3 regions of the Bradyrhizobium sp. Arg237L genome follow, and region 2 is predicted to be linked to each of the others. Evidence: predicted binding sites of a transcription regulator. Region 2 holds the regulator's gene; each other region holds the start of a gene.
The links. Region 2 encodes HrcA, which represses chaperone genes, less so after heat shock. Its sites were predicted from a motif close to GTTAGCACTCNCNNNNNGNGAGTGCTAAC; they were not measured.
Positions count from the first base shown of each region.

Region 1: a site for HrcA is predicted at 2,161-2,189, ahead of OZ411_RS26310 (co-chaperone GroES). Genes of this name have one in related genera too.
Region 3: a site for HrcA is predicted at 2,923-2,951, ahead of OZ411_RS06380 (co-chaperone GroES). Genes of this name have one in related genera too.

Region 1 is NZ_JAQMIL010000047.1:56,263-61,179, reverse strand. Features, by position in the region: gene groL (chaperonin GroEL) at 1-1,606, opposite strand, end outside; gene OZ411_RS26310 (co-chaperone GroES) at 1,768-2,064, opposite strand; gene OZ411_RS26305 (hypothetical protein) at 2,409-2,924, shown strand; gene OZ411_RS26300 (protein phosphatase CheZ) at 3,216-4,004, opposite strand; gene OZ411_RS26295 (L,D-transpeptidase) at 4,310-4,917, shown strand, end outside.
Region 2 is NZ_JAQMIL010000074.1:9,722-14,638, forward strand. Features, by position in the region: gene OZ411_RS33785 (hypothetical protein) at 1-744, shown strand, start outside; gene grpE (nucleotide exchange factor GrpE) at 815-1,423, opposite strand; gene hrcA (heat-inducible transcriptional repressor HrcA) at 1,633-2,721, opposite strand; gene rph (ribonuclease PH) at 2,883-3,596, shown strand; gene rdgB (RdgB/HAM1 family non-canonical purine NTP pyrophosphatase) at 3,607-4,236, shown strand; gene hemW (radical SAM family heme chaperone HemW) at 4,229-4,917, shown strand, end outside.
Region 3 is NZ_JAQMIL010000007.1:130,726-135,642, forward strand. Features, by position in the region: gene OZ411_RS06360 (SDR family oxidoreductase) at 1-82, shown strand, start outside; gene OZ411_RS06365 (nucleoside transporter C-terminal domain-containing protein) at 301-1,566, shown strand; gene OZ411_RS06370 (cupin domain-containing protein) at 1,680-2,213, opposite strand; gene OZ411_RS06375 (usg protein) at 2,317-2,607, opposite strand; gene OZ411_RS06380 (co-chaperone GroES) at 2,995-3,309, shown strand; gene groL (chaperonin GroEL) at 3,351-4,917, shown strand, end outside.

The DNA.
Region 1 (4,917 bases), on a different contig from region 2:
CGGGCGGCATCGCCGGCGCCGGCTCCCTCGGCAGTTCGGCGACCATGGCTTCCGTCGTGACCAGGAGGCCGGCGACCGAGGAGGCGTCCTGCAGCGCCGTGCGCACAACCTTGGCGGGATCGATGATGCCTTCCTCGACCATGTCGACATATTCCTCGGTCTGGGCGTCGAAGCCGAAGGTCTCCGACTTGTTCTCGAGGATCTTGCCGACCACGATCGAGCCTTCGACGCCGGCGTTTTCCGAGATCTGGCGCACCGGCGCTTCGAGGGCCTTCAGCACGATGTTGATGCCGGCCTGGACGTCGGAATTGTCGTTGGAGAGACGACCGACTGCCTTCTTGGCGCGCAGCAGCGCCACGCCGCCGCCGGGCACGATGCCTTCCTGCACCGCGGCGCGGGTTGCGTTCAGCGCGTCCTCGACACGATCCTTCTTCTCCTTGACCTCGACCTCGGTGGCGCCGCCGACGCGGATCACCGCGACGCCGCCGGCAAGCTTGGCCAGCCGCTCCTGCAGCTTCTCGCGGTCGTAGTCGGAGGTGGTCTCCTCGATCTGCGCCTTGATCTGGCCGACGCGGGCTTCGATGTCGGCCTTCTTGCCGGCGCCGCTGACGATCGTGGTGTTCTCCTTGTCGATCACGACCTTGCGGGCGCGGCCGAGCATCTTGATCGTGACGTTCTCGAGCTTGATGCCGAGCTCCTCGGAGATCAACTGGCCGCCGGTCAGGACCGCGATGTCCTCCAGCATCGCCTTGCGGCGGTCGCCGAAGCCGGGCGCCTTGACGGCGGCGACCTTCAACCCGCCGCGCAGGCGGTTGACCACCAGCGTCGCCAGCGCCTCGCCCTCGACGTCCTCGGCGATGATCAAGAGCGGCCGGCCGGACTGCACGACGGCTTCCAGCACCGGCAGCATTGCCTGCAGGCCGGAGAGCTTCTTCTCGTGCAGGAGGATGTAGGCGTCCTCGAGCTCGGCCGTCATCTTCTCGGCGTTGGTGATGAAATAGGGCGAGAGGTAGCCGCGGTCGAACTTCATGCCTTCGACGATGTCGACCTCGGTCTGCAGCGACTTGTTCTCCTCGACCGTGATCACGCCCTCATTGCCGACCTTCTGCATGGCCTGGGCGATCATCTTGCCGATCGCGGTGTCGCCATTGGCCGAGATGGTGCCGACCTGGGCAACCTCCGAGGAGGCGGCGACCGGCTTGGCGCGCTTCTCGAGGTCCTTGACCACGGCTTGCACCGCGATGTCGATGCCGCGCTTCAGGTCCATCGGGTTCATGCCGGCGGCAACAGCCTTGCCGCCCTCGCGCACGATCGCCTGCGCCAGCACGGTCGCGGTGGTGGTGCCGTCGCCCGCGGTGTCGTTGGTCTTGGAGGCGACTTCGCGCAGCATCTGCGCGCCCATGTTCTCGAACTTGTCCTCGAGCTCGATCTCCTTGGCGACGGTGACGCCGTCCTTGGTGATGCGCGGGGCACCGAAGCTCTTTTCGATGACGACGTTGCGGCCCTTCGGGCCGAGCGTGACCTTCACCGCATTGGCAAGGACATCGACGCCGCGCAGCATGCGCTCGCGGGCTTCTCCGGCAAATTTAACGTCTTTGGCAGCCATATCTTGCTCCTGGATAAATGGGATGGTGCGGCCGCCGCTTCTTACGCGTCATTGCCGGGCTTGACCCGGCAATCCATCACTTCGCAGACTCTTCCGAAGAGAGATGGATGCCCGGGTCGGGCCCGGGCATGACCAGCGGTGCGCGGCGGATTCGGCTCGGCTCAGGTCAGAACGCCCATGATGTCGGACTCCTTCATGATCAGGAGTTCCTCGCCGTCGAGCTTGACCTCGGTGCCCGACCATTTGCCGAACAGCACGCGGTCACCGACCTTGACGTCGATCGGGATCAGCTTGCCGGTCTCGTCGCGGCCGCCCGGCCCGACGGCGGTGACTTCGCCCTGAGAGGGCTTTTCCTTGGCGGTGTCGGGGATGATGATGCCGCCCTTGGACTTCTCTTCGGCTTCGATGCGCTTGACCACGACACGGTCATGCAGCGGGCGGAATTTGGATTTAGCCATGACGTTCCCTCTTGGAGGCTCGGTTTCAGGTCTCATTCATCGAGGCCGGGGTTGAATGCCGGCCGGTCGATGGATCGCGGGCAGGATATCCGGCGCGTTAGCAATCATCGCGCCAGAGTGCTAATTGTGGGGCGGGAAATATGGCTTGGCGCCTTTCCTGTCAAGCAAAGTGGTTAAGGCCTTGGTGAGGCCAATATAGGATGCTGCAACCAAATCAAATCAGAGCCCAGGTTGGAGTTCTCACGTCATCGTTTCGACGCCATTGCTCTGCCTTACGTTTTACGCTTGGCTGCAGGACGGGTGCGGCCCAAGGTGCGGCCCAAGGATATTTCGGGGGAATACGGATGATCGGATCAGGTGACGCGCGCGCGGTTGCGAGGCTCGCGTCCGTCTTAGCGCTGACGCTTCTGTTGGGCGCGTGCAGCAGCTTCAACCTGCCGTCGCTGTCATCCAACCCGGAGCCCGCGCCTGAGCCGGGGGTGGCGCCGGAAATGCCCGCCACCATCCGCTCCGACGAGATCGTCGGCCGCTGGGGCCTGGCCTCCTACCAGAACCCGACCGACCGCGCCCGCACCGAGAAGATGGCGCGCGACCAGTGCAAGCAGCCCTATGTGATTGGCGCCGGCCAGTCCGGTGGCGTGATCATGCATCTCGCCGACCAGGCCACCCCGCAGGAGCTGCGTCTGAAGGGCTCTCCGAGCGGCAAGAACTATATCGGCCCGCCAGGGCCGTCCGGCGGCGAGCAGGACCGCGAGATCGTCTCCTTCGACGGCCGCGTCATGGTCACCCGCTTCGTCGACAAGGACGCCGCCACCCGCTACGGCAACATGGTCTACGTCCGCTGCGCGCCGCGGGCGTGAAGTGCCAATTGCTCTGTCCTCGCCTCTTACAAGGAGGGCTATATGCGGCGGTGCGGGTTGATGTGCCCTCGCCCCTTGTGGGAGAGGGCAGCTCCGCTGCCAGAACCGGACTCATTCGGGTGAGGGGTTCTCTCCACGAGCACCGTCGCCCGTGGAGAGAACCCCTCATCCGGCGCTTCGCGCCACCTTCTCCCACAGGGGGAGAAGGGAAGGGTGGTCGTCCTAGAACCACAAAAACAAAAACGCCGGCATCGCGCCGGCGTTTTGCGTTCTTCTCTGCGACCTGCCCGCTTAGTCGAACATCGCGTCGATATCGTCCTGCGAGGCGTGGCCCACGTCGCCGTCGAGCCTTGGGCCGTTGAGCAGGCGGGCGTCGCCCTCGCGGGTGTCGATGATCGGCGGCGCGTGCGCCTTGATGGCGTCGACACCGCCCCAGATCTCCATCATCGCGTTGATGTGCTGCTCGATGAACTTCATCGTGGTCATCACCTTGCTGATGCGCTGACCGGTGAGGTCCTGGAAGTTGCAGGCCTCGAAGATCGCCACTACGCGCTCCTGGACATCCTCGGCGAGCAGCTTGTGCTGTTCGGGCGAGGCGACCTTGGTCAGCGCGGTGGCGGCCTGGTCGATCGCTTCGGCCGCCTCGAGGATCTGCTGGGTAGCCTCTTCGGTGCCGCCGACGACGGCGCCGAGCTCGCCATTCACCTTGGCCATCTCCTGGCCGTCAAAGCTCTTGCCGTGCAGCACGGCGATCTCGCGCTTGGTGCGGCTGATGGCGTCGTGGATCAGGTCAAGCTCGACCTTCAGCTTCTCGCACTGCTCGACCTGCGCGCGATAGGTCTCGAGCAGCGCATGCGCTTCCGCGACCTCGCGCGCCACGGCCGCCTCGGTGGCTTCGGTTGCGACCGGACGCTGGGCGTGGACGCCGAGCGCCATCTGTGCGCGGATGGAGCGAAGCTCCGCCATGATCTCCCGATGCATTGGACCGATTTCGCCGCCTTCCACCGCAACCGGTGCCGGCATCGGCATGTCGCCCATAATGGCTTGTTCAACACGAAAACGCTTGCGACTAACTGACATGAGACTGTTCCCGCCCCCTTCACTCCCACTGTTCTAGGCAGAAGCGATTTAATAGGGAGTTCACATGGGAAAATTTTGCAGCGTGCGTTTCGCGTCGCGCCGCATACCCGGGATTAACCATGACGCCTACGAATTTAAGCAAAATAAACGTTAATTTTGAAATCCGCCGCCGATTGCCGACGTGGTGAATCCAAACGCTTGCTCCGTTTACCAAACCGATGCGGTTTTGATCTTGATTGGTCGCATGCCGCGGCGTCTTGCGCCGAACGAGGCTGACGATTGACGAAACAGTACAGAGTACGTCGATGAAGAAAACATTCTTTGCGCTTATTGCCGGCGCGTCCTTCCTGCCTGTCGCTCCGCATCAGGCGTTTGCGATCGATGGCGCGCCGCTTGCCGGGCCGACCGTGATCTATTCCTACCAGGCGCCGCCTCAGCCGGTGCGCAGGGCCTCCACCCTCGGCGGCGGCTTTATCGAATTCCTGTTCGGCGACGGTCCCGACCAGGGCTACCCGCAATCCTACGAACAGCAGCCGATGTATCAGCAGCAGCCGGGTTATTATGGTGGACGGCGCACGATGCTGCCGCCGATGGATCCACAACAGCCGATGATGCGCGAGGAGCAGGCGGCCGATCCCGCGCAGCGGCCGTTCGATCCGAGATATGAGAAGCAGCTTGTCGATTATGACGGCAAGGAAGCTCCGGGCACGATCGTCGTCGATACCCCGCACAAGTTCCTTTATCTCGTGCAGGCCGACGGCAAGGCACTGCGCTACGGCATCGGCGTCGGCCGCCCCGGCTTCACCTGGTCGGGCGTCAAGACGATCTCCGCCAAGCGCGAATGGCCGGACTGGACGCCGCCGCCGGAAATGCTGGCACGTCGCCCCGATTTGCCCAGGCACATGGTGGGCGG
Region 2 (4,917 bases):
CCGGCGGAGGCCTATGGCGAGGTCGCCAATGCCTTCAAGGCGAACCCGGGCGGCGCCGGCGGGATCAAGCCGGAGAGCATCGAGACCGCGGCCGGCCTTGCCTATTACACGGTCGAGAATGCCAAGGATGGCGCCGGCGGCGTGCGGCGCTATTCGATGATCCTGCCCGGCCCGACCTTCTCCGGCTACATCGCCATGCAGGTCCCGGAGAATGCCGCCAGGATCTATACCGACGACGCCGTCCGCCAGATGTTTTCGACGGCAGCGATCCGGGATCAGGTTCCGGTCGACGAGCAGCTCGGGCTGATGCCGTTCAAGATAACCGAACTGGCGAACTTCAAGAACGTCCGCACGCTGGCGCCCGGCGCCGCGCTGATTGTCGCCGATGGCGACGAGAAGAGCGGGTTCGAGGTGGCGCCCTTCATGATCATCGGCATCATCGGCTCGACCGCGGCCTCTCCCGATGATCGCGGCCGTTTTGCCCAGCAGATCGCGACCACGATCCCCGGCGTGCGCGACGGACGGATCACGATGTCGGAGCCGATCCGCATCGATGGCCAGCCCGGCTACGAGACACGGATCGATGCGGTCAGCGGCAAGGACAACACGCCCGTTACCATCGTGCAGTGGCTGCGGTTCGGTGCGCAGACCTCGCTGCGCATCATCGGCTCCTCGCCGCGCGATCAATGGTCGACCGCATTCCCGCGCTTCCGCAGCGTGCGCGACGGAATTCAGCCGCGATAACATCGATCTCTGCCGGCCTCTGTCGAGGCCGGCATCAACGGCGTTGCATCAGCCGATGCGTTGAGCAGATTCAGTTTTGCTGTGCGGCCGAAGCCGGCGCGGTCTTTGCGCCACCCTTGGAGACACCGACGAGCGCCGGACGCAGCACGCGATCGCCGATCGTGTAGCCGGCCTGTACCACCTGCACCACCGTGCCTGAGGGCACGGAGGGATCGGGAACCTCGTACATCGCCTGCTGGAAGTTCGGATCGAACTTCTCGCCGGTAGGATCGAATTTCTTGACGCCGTTCTTCTCCAGCGTGGCGTGCAGCGAACGCTCGGTCAATTCGACGCCCTCGATCAGGGCCTTCAGCCCAGGGTCGGCGGCCGCCTTGGCCTCCGCCGGGACAGCATCGAGGGCACGCTGCAGATTGTCGGCGATGTCGAGGATGTCGCGGGCAAAGCCGGTGATGCCGTAGGCGCGCGCGTCCGCGATCTCGCGGCTGGTGCGCTTGCGCAGGTTTTCCATCTCGGCCAGCGTGCGCAGCGTCCGATCGCGCGCTTCGTTCAGCTCCTTGGTCAGGGCCTCCGCCGATCCCTGCTCGGGATCGTCGGGCATGACGTAGGGCTTCGAGACCACGGGCTCGCCGGTCTGCGCCGGGTTCTCGGCGTTGTCGTTCGGCCGGTTCGGATCGGTCATGGCTTGCCTTTTCGAAAAATCGCGTCTGGTCAACATGTAAGGGATTGGCTGGCCGGGATATCGTGCTTTGGGCAACGAAAATCAAGCGCAACCAGCCCGGTTTCGAGGATTCGAGCATGATCCGGAAAAGTGGAAACCGGTTTTCCCTCGCGACAAACGCGAAGCGTTTGCGCGGAGATCATGCTCAAACAAAGAGATGAGATCATGATCTAACCGCCCAGGATCCTACTGACGAGGCGCGCGGCATAGTCCACGGTCGGGATCACCCGCGCATAATTCAACCGGGTCGGCCCGATCACGCCGAGCACGCCCACGATACGGCCCGCGCCGTCGCTATAGGGCGCAACGATGGTCGAGGACCCCGACAGCGAGAACAATTTATTCTCCGACCCGATGAAGATCCGCACGCCATCGGCGCTTTCCGCGCGCCCCAGAAGGTCGATCACGCCGCGCTTGGTCTCGAGATCGTCGAACAGCGACTTGATGCGCTCGAGATCCTCGAGCGCATGCAAATCCTCCAAGAGATTGGCGTGCCCACGCACGATGAGATGCCGGTCTTCATTGTCGCCACCGGACCAGCTTGCGAGCCCTGCCGAGATCACTTTCTGCGTCAGTTGATCGAGGTCCGCACGACTTTGTGCCAGCGCGGTCTCGAGCTCAAGCCGCGCTTCGGCGAGCGTACGCCCGAGGATGCGCGCATTGAGGAAGTTGGTGGCCTCGATCAGCGCCGAGGATGGAACACCCGGCGGCAAGCCCAGCACCCGGTTCTCGACCTGCCCGTCTTCGCCGACCAACACCACCAACGCACGTTCCGGCTCGAGCCGCACGAACTCGATATGCTTCAGCCGCGCGTTGGACTTCGGCGTCAGCACCACGGCGGCGGCGCGGGTGAGGCCGGATAGCCGGATCAGAGCCTCGTCGAGCGCTGCCTCCACCGACTGCGCGCGGCCGACGGTAGCCAATTGGCTTTGGATCGATTGCCGTTCCGCCTCGGTGAGGTGGCCGACCTGCATCAGCGCATCGACGAAAAAGCGCAGGCCCAATTCGGTCGGCAGCCGGCCGGCGGAGGTATGCGGCGCGTAGATCAGGCCGAGCTGCTCGAGATCGGACATCACATTGCGCACCGAAGCCGGCGACAGCGGCAGCGCGATCAGGCGCGAGATGTTGCGCGAGCCGACCGGCTCGCCGGTCGCCAGATAACTTTCGACGATTTGACGGAAAATGTCGCGCGAACGCTCGTTGAGCTGGGCAAGCCCGGCGTGCGGCGTGATCAAACCGACCGGTTCGTGTTGAGCCACAATAACTCCAACTCCCTCACAACTGCCTCTAATTTGACCATCCACACGCCCGCTGACAAGCGTGCATTACCGCCCGGGAGCCGGCCAAAAAGCTTGCCGCTACGCCTGCCCGCTCCTACAAGCACCGCCAGCCATATCGCTTGAATTCCCGGAGGATTCCCATGCGGCCAAGCCGCCGTGCACCCGACGAACTGCGCCCCGTCTCACTGGAACGCGGCGTGGTCAAATATGCCGAGGGTTCCTGCATGGTGAAATTCGGCGACACCCATGTGCTGGTCACTGCGACCCTGGAAGACCGTCTGCCCCCGTGGCTGAAGGGCCAGGGCCGCGGCTGGGTGACCGCCGAATACGGCATGCTGCCCCGTGCGACGCTGGAACGTACCCGGCGCGAGGCCTCCGCCGGCAAGCAGGGCGGCCGCACCATCGAGATCCAGCGCCTGATCGGCCGCTCGCTCCGCGCCACGGTCGACCTGGAAGCGCTGGGCGAACGCCAGATCACTGTTGATTGCGACGTGTTGCAGGCCGACGGCGGCACGCGCACCGCCTCGATCACCGGCGCCTGGGTCGCGCTCGCCGACTGCATCAACTGGATGAAGGCCCGCAACATGCTGAAAACCAACGTGTTGCGCGACAACGTCGCGGCCATCTCCTGCGGCATCTATAACGGCACGCCGGTGCTCGACCTCGACTATGCCGAGGATTCGGAAGCCGAGACCGACGCCAATTTCGTGATGACCGGCGACGGCCGCATCATCGAGGTGCAGGGCACCGCGGAAAAGACGCCGTTCTCGCAGGACGAGTTCCTGGCCCTAATGGGGCTGGCGCGCAAGGGTGTGGCGCGGCTGGTCGACTTGCAGAAAATGGCGGTGTCGTAGTCAATAGGCCATGCACCGTCGAATCACTGGAAAGCTCGTGATCGCGACCCACAATCCCGGCAAGCTTGCCGAGATGCGCGAATTGCTGGCACCGCATGGCGTGGAGGCGATCTCGGCGGGCGATCTCGGTCTTGGCGAGCCCGAGGAGACCGGCGACAGTTTTCGCGCCAATGCCGCGATCAAGGCGATCGCCGCAGCCAAGGCCGCCGATCTTCCGGCATTTGCCGATGATTCCGGGCTGGCGGTCGATGCGCTGGACGGCGCCCCCGGCATCTATTCGGCGCGCTGGGCCGGCGAAAACAAGGATTTCACCGCCGCGATGACGCGGATCGAACGCCTGTTGCAGGAACGCGACGCGACCGCGCCCGACCGCCGAAGCGCGCATTTCGTCTCCGCGCTCTGCGTCGCCTGGCCGGACGGACATCTCGAAGAGGTCGAGGCGCGCGCCGATGGAACCTTGGTGTGGCCGCCGCGCGGCACCGCCGGTTTCGGCTACGACCCCATGTTCCTGCCGGATGGCCATACCCGCACCTTCGGCGAGATGACGAGCGTCGAGAAGCACGGGCTGCCACCGCTCGGGCTCGGCCTGTCGCACCGGGCCCGCGCCTTCGTCAAATTGGCGGAGATATGCCTTGACTGACCGGGACCAGGCAGCCTTCGGCGTCTACGTGCACTGGCCGTTCTGCCTGTCGAAATGCCCGTATTGTGATTTCAACAGCCATGTCAGGCATACGCAGATCGATGAGGCGCGCTTTGCCCGCGCCTTCGCGCGCGAGATCGAGACGACTGCGGCGCGCGTCCCCGGCCGTGAAGTGTCTTCGATCTTCCTCGGCGGTGGGACGCCGTCATTGATGCAGCCGCAGACGGTCGGCGCGATCCTGGATGCGATCGGCAAATATTGGCGCGTCGCGTCCGATGTCGAGGTGACGCTGGAAGCCAACCCGACGAGCGTCGAAGCGACGAGGTTTCGCGGCTACCGTGCCGCCGGCGTCAACCGCGTGTCGCTCGGCGTGCAAGCGCTCGACGACGCTTCGCTGAAGGCGCTGGGGCGGCTGCACACCGCGCGCGAAGCGCTCGATGCGGTCGCCGTCGCGCGCCAGTCTTTCGATCGCTATTCCTTCGACCTGATCTACGCCCGGCCCGATCAGACCCCTGCGATGTGGGCCGACGAGCTGAGGCATGCGATCGCGGAAGCTGCCGAGCATCTCTCGCTCTATCAGCTCACGATCGAGGAAGGCACGCCATTCTTCGGCCTGCATGCCGCGGGCAAATTGCAGACGCCGGACGAGGCCGTCGCACGCGCGCTTTACGACGTGACGCA
Region 3 (4,917 bases), on a different contig from region 2:
CATGGCCAACCTGCCGCTCGACGCCAACGTGCTGTTCATGACGGTAATGGCAAGCAAGATGCCGTTTGTGGGGCGGGGTTAAGCGCCCCCGCTCTCACCGTCATTGCGAGCGAAGCGAAGCAATCCACCTCTCCACTCGCGGAGACAGTGGATTGCTTCGTCGCTTTGCTCCTCGCAATGACGGTGGCGGAAGCGGCGTCCACAGAAACAACATCCAGAACAAAGGAAGTTCACCGCACCCGAACGGAGCGGCATTGCACTTGCAGATCGTGCTGCCATAATCGTTCGGGAGATCTGTGAATGTTACAACTGCAATCGGCGTTCGGGGTGGTGGCGCTGCTCCTGATCGCCTGGGCGTTCAGCGAGAAGCACCGCGCGGTGTCGGTCCGGCAGGCGATCGTCGGACTAATCGTGACGCTGGTCACCGCGCTGGTGCTGATCAAGGTGCCGCTGGTGGCATCGGCGTTCGGCGCGATCAACGAGGCCGTCGGCGTCATCGCCGCTGCCTCGCGCGCCGGCACCTCCTTCGTGTTCGGCTATATCGGCGGCGCGCCGCTGCCGTTCGACCTCAAGGCACCGGGCGCGGACTTCATCCTCGCCTTCCAGGCGCTGCCGATCGTGCTGGTCATGAGCGTGCTGACCACGCTCCTGTTCTACTGGCGTGTGCTGCCGCCGATCGTGCGCGGCATGGCCTGGCTGTTGGAGCGGACGCTCGGCGTCGGCGGCGCGGTCGGGCTCTCCACCGCAGCCAACATCTTCCTCGGCATGGTGGAAGCGCCGCTGTTCATCCGGCCCTATCTTGCACAGCTCACCCGCGCCGAATTGTTCCTGGTGATGACGGGCGGCATGGCCGGGATCGCCGGCACCGTGCTGGTGCTCTACGCCACCCTGCTCGCGCCGCTGATCCCGGATGCCGCGGCGCATTTCGTCATCGCCTCCGTGTTAGGGGCGCCAGCAGCGATCCTGGTCAGCCTGATCATGGTGCCGGAGACGTCCGATCAGCGCACCGGCGGATCGCTCGAACCCGGAACCTCCAGCGATCCCGAGATGCACGCGTCCTCGACGATGGATGCCATCGTCAAGGGCACCGCGGCCGGGCTTGAACTGTTGCTCAACATCGTCGCGATGCTGCTGGTGCTGGTGGCGCTGGTCTATCTCGTCAACGCGATGCTCGGGATCCTGCCTGAGATCGGCGGCGCGAAAATTTCGCTGCAGCGCCTGCTTGGCTACGTCATGGCGCCGGTGTGCTGGCTGATGGGCCTGCCGTGGTCGCAGGCCATCACCGCGGGAAGCCTGATGGGCACCAAGACCGTGCTGAACGAATTGATCGCCTATGTCGATCTGTCGAAGCTTCCAACCGGCGCGCTGGATCCGCGCTCGCGCCTGATCATGCTCTATGCGATGTGCGGCTTCGCCAATTTCGCAAGCCTCGGCATCATGATCGGCGGCCTCAACACGATGGCGCCGACGCGGCGCGAGGAGATCAATGCGCTCGGCCTGAAGTCGATCGTATCGGGCACGCTGACGACCTGCCTGATGGGCGCGATCGTGGGGATGTTGACCTGACCTGTCATTCCGGGGCGTCCGAAGGACGAACCCGGAATCCATTTCACCACTTGCGCTTGCGGCCCGATGGATTCCGGGTTCGCGCTGCGCGCGCCCCGGAATGACGGCGGTGGTTAGGTCGTCAACTCCACCGTCTTGAACTCAGCCGGCAGGATGATCTCGAGCAGTTCGACATCATCGGAATAATCGAGGATCATGTGCTTGATCTTCGGCGGCTGGGTCCAGGCGCTGCCTTGCTGCATCAACGTCTCGCCCTGCCCTTCCATGTAGGTCTTCACCCAACCCTTGAGCACATAGACCATCTGGAATTGGACGTCGTGGTAATGCAGCTTCGACACCTCTTCCGGATTGCACGGCCCGACCAGCCGGATCACATGCGCCTGCGCGAGCCCGTGCGAGGCGTCAGCAATTCCGAGATCGCGATATTGCGCATAAGCGCGTAGCCCATCGGCCTTGAAGTCTTCCTCGCGATGATGGCTGATCGCGATGCGCTGCTTCGGCCGCGCCTTGTGCGCCGCCTTGGATACGCGGCCCTTGGACTTGATCGCCTTGCGGGCGGTGGATTTGGCGGCGGTCTTGTGGCCGATCCACTTCTTCCGGACCGCCGTCTTGGCTGCGGGTCTTGATGCCGCCTTCTGTTTAGCCATGGCGTGCCTCCCTATTGCAGGCGTCCGCGACGCGGACGCGTCGGAGGGAACGTTACCACCGTTCCGCCCGGCGGCAATCGGTCTTGGCGCCTTACTTGGCGTCTCAGTGCAACCGAAAGACGCCGTCGACGGCGCGCAGCTCAGCCGGCTTGATCAGCTTGGAATGCGCGACGGTCACCGAGTGCAGCGGCCCCTCAAGCTTCTCCTGCCAGAAGGCAAGGAAATCCTGCAGCGCCGGGAATTTCGGGAAGAGATCGTAATTCTGCCAGACGTAGGTCTGCAGCAGCGAAGGATGGTCCGGCATCCGATAGAGGATCTGCGCCGTCGTCAGCCCGTACCCCAGCATCTGCTTCCGGAAATCGTCGGAAACAACCCCACCAACCCGCGAGACCATATGCCAACCTCCGCTTTCGAAGGAGCGCATTCACGGGATGGCTTTCCTGCCGGAGCCACCCCGGCGGAGATGCGCTCACATGAGAGAAATGTGACGCATGCGACCAACTCATCACAAGCCTAAATGTTTAACGGGCTGTTGAAAAATCGTGCGTTAGCAGCAACTTAGCGCACGTGCTAATACGGGTCTCGCCGCTCGCCCGGAGATCAGTTAATGATGATAAACGATACTGGCAGGCGGCAATTTCGAGTGCCAATTTTTCTGCTAGAAGCCCTTGCCCCCACGCAAAGTCTGGCCTATTTCCATCGCAGCTAGCTTGGCACTCGCCAAGGTAGACTGCTAACGCTCCAGAATTCTACAGCATCCAGAATAGCTTAGGAGGACTGCATGAGTTTCCGTCCGCTTCACGACCGCGTCGTGGTCAAGCGCATCGACGCCGAAGAGAAGACTGCAGGCGGCATCATCATCCCAGACACTGCCAAGGAAAAGCCCTCGCAGGGCGAAGTCGTCGCCGTCGGCCCAGGCGGCCGCGACGAGGCCGGCAAGCTGATCCCGATCGACCTCAAGGTTGGCGATCGCGTGCTGTTCGGCAAGTGGTCCGGCACCGAGGTCAAGATCGACGGCGTAGATCTGTTGATCATGAAGGAAAGCGACATCATGGGCGTCCTCGACGTCCCCGCTTCCAAGAAGAAGGCGGCCTAAGGCCCTCCCTCCCAGGATAAATCCCTCAAGGAAAAACACACATGGCAGCTAAAGAAGTCAAATTCTCCGTCGAGGCGCGCGACAAGATGCTGCGCGGCGTCGACATCCTCGCGAATGCGGTGAAGGTCACCCTCGGCCCGAAGGGCCGCAACGTCGTGCTCGACAAGTCGTTCGGCGCTCCCCGCATCACCAAGGACGGCGTCACCGTCGCCAAGGAGATCGAGCTCGAGGACAAGTTCGAGAACATGGGCGCGCAGATGGTGCGCGAAGTCGCCTCCAAGTCCGCTGATGCGGCCGGCGACGGCACCACCACCGCCACCGTGCTGGCGGCTGCAATCGTCAAGGAAGGCGCCAAGTCCGTCGCCGCCGGCATGAACCCGATGGACCTCAAGCGCGGCATCGACCTCGCGGTCGAGGCTGTGGTTGCGGACCTGCAGAAGAACTCCAAGAAGGTCACCTCCAACGACGAGATCGCCCAGGTCGGCACCATCTCCGCCAACGGCGACGCCGAGATCGGCAAGTTCCTCTCCGACGCCATGAAGAAGGTCGGCAATGAGGGCGTGATCACGGTCGAGGAAGCCAAGTCGCTGGAGACCGAGCTCGACGTCGTCGAGGGCATGCAGTTCGACCGCGGCTACATCTCGCCCTACTTCGTCACCAACGCCGACAAGATGCGCGTTGAGATGGACGACGCCTACATCCTCATCAACGAGAAGAAGCTCTCCTCGCTGAACGAGCTGCTGCCGCTGCTCGAGGCCGTGGTGCAGACCGGCAAGCCGCTCGTCATCGTCGCTGAGGACGTCGAAGGCGAAGCCCTCGCCACCCTGGTCGTCAACCGCCTCCGTGGCGGCCTGAAGGTCGCAGCCGTCAAGGCTCCGGGCTTCGGCGATCGCCGCAAGGCCATGCTGCAGGACATCGCGATCCTGACCGGCGGCCAGGCGATCTCGGAAGACCTCGGCATCAAGCTCGAGAACGTCACGCTGCAGATGCTCGGTCGCGCCAAGAAGGTGATGATCGACAAGGAGAACACCACGATCGTCAACGGCGCCGGCAAGAAGGCCGACATCGAGGCGCGCGTGGCGCAGATCAAGGCGCAGATCGAGGAGACCACCTCGGACTACGACCGTGAGAAGCTGCAGGAGCGTCTCGCCAAGCTCGCGGGCGGCGTCGCGGTGATCCGCGTCGGCGGCGCGACCGAGATCGAGGTGAAGGAGCGCAAGGATCGCGTTGATGACGCGATGCACGCGACCCGTGCAGCCGTCGAAGAAGGCATCGTTCCGGGCGGCGGCGTCGCCCTGCTCCGTGCTTCCGAGCAGCTCAAGGGCATCCGCACCAAGAACGACGACCAGAAGACCGGCGTCGAGATCGTGCGCAAGGCGCTGTCGGCGCCGGCCCGCCAGATCGCGATCAACGCGGGTGAAGACGGCTCCGTCATCGTCGGCAAGATCCTCGAGAACAAGACCTACGCTTACGGCTTCGACTCGCAGACCGGCGAATACGCCGATCTGGTCAAGAAGGGCATCATCGACCCGACCAAGGTCGTGCGCGCCGCGATCCAGAACGCAGCCTCCGTGGCGGCGCTGCTGATCACCACCGAGGCGATGGTCG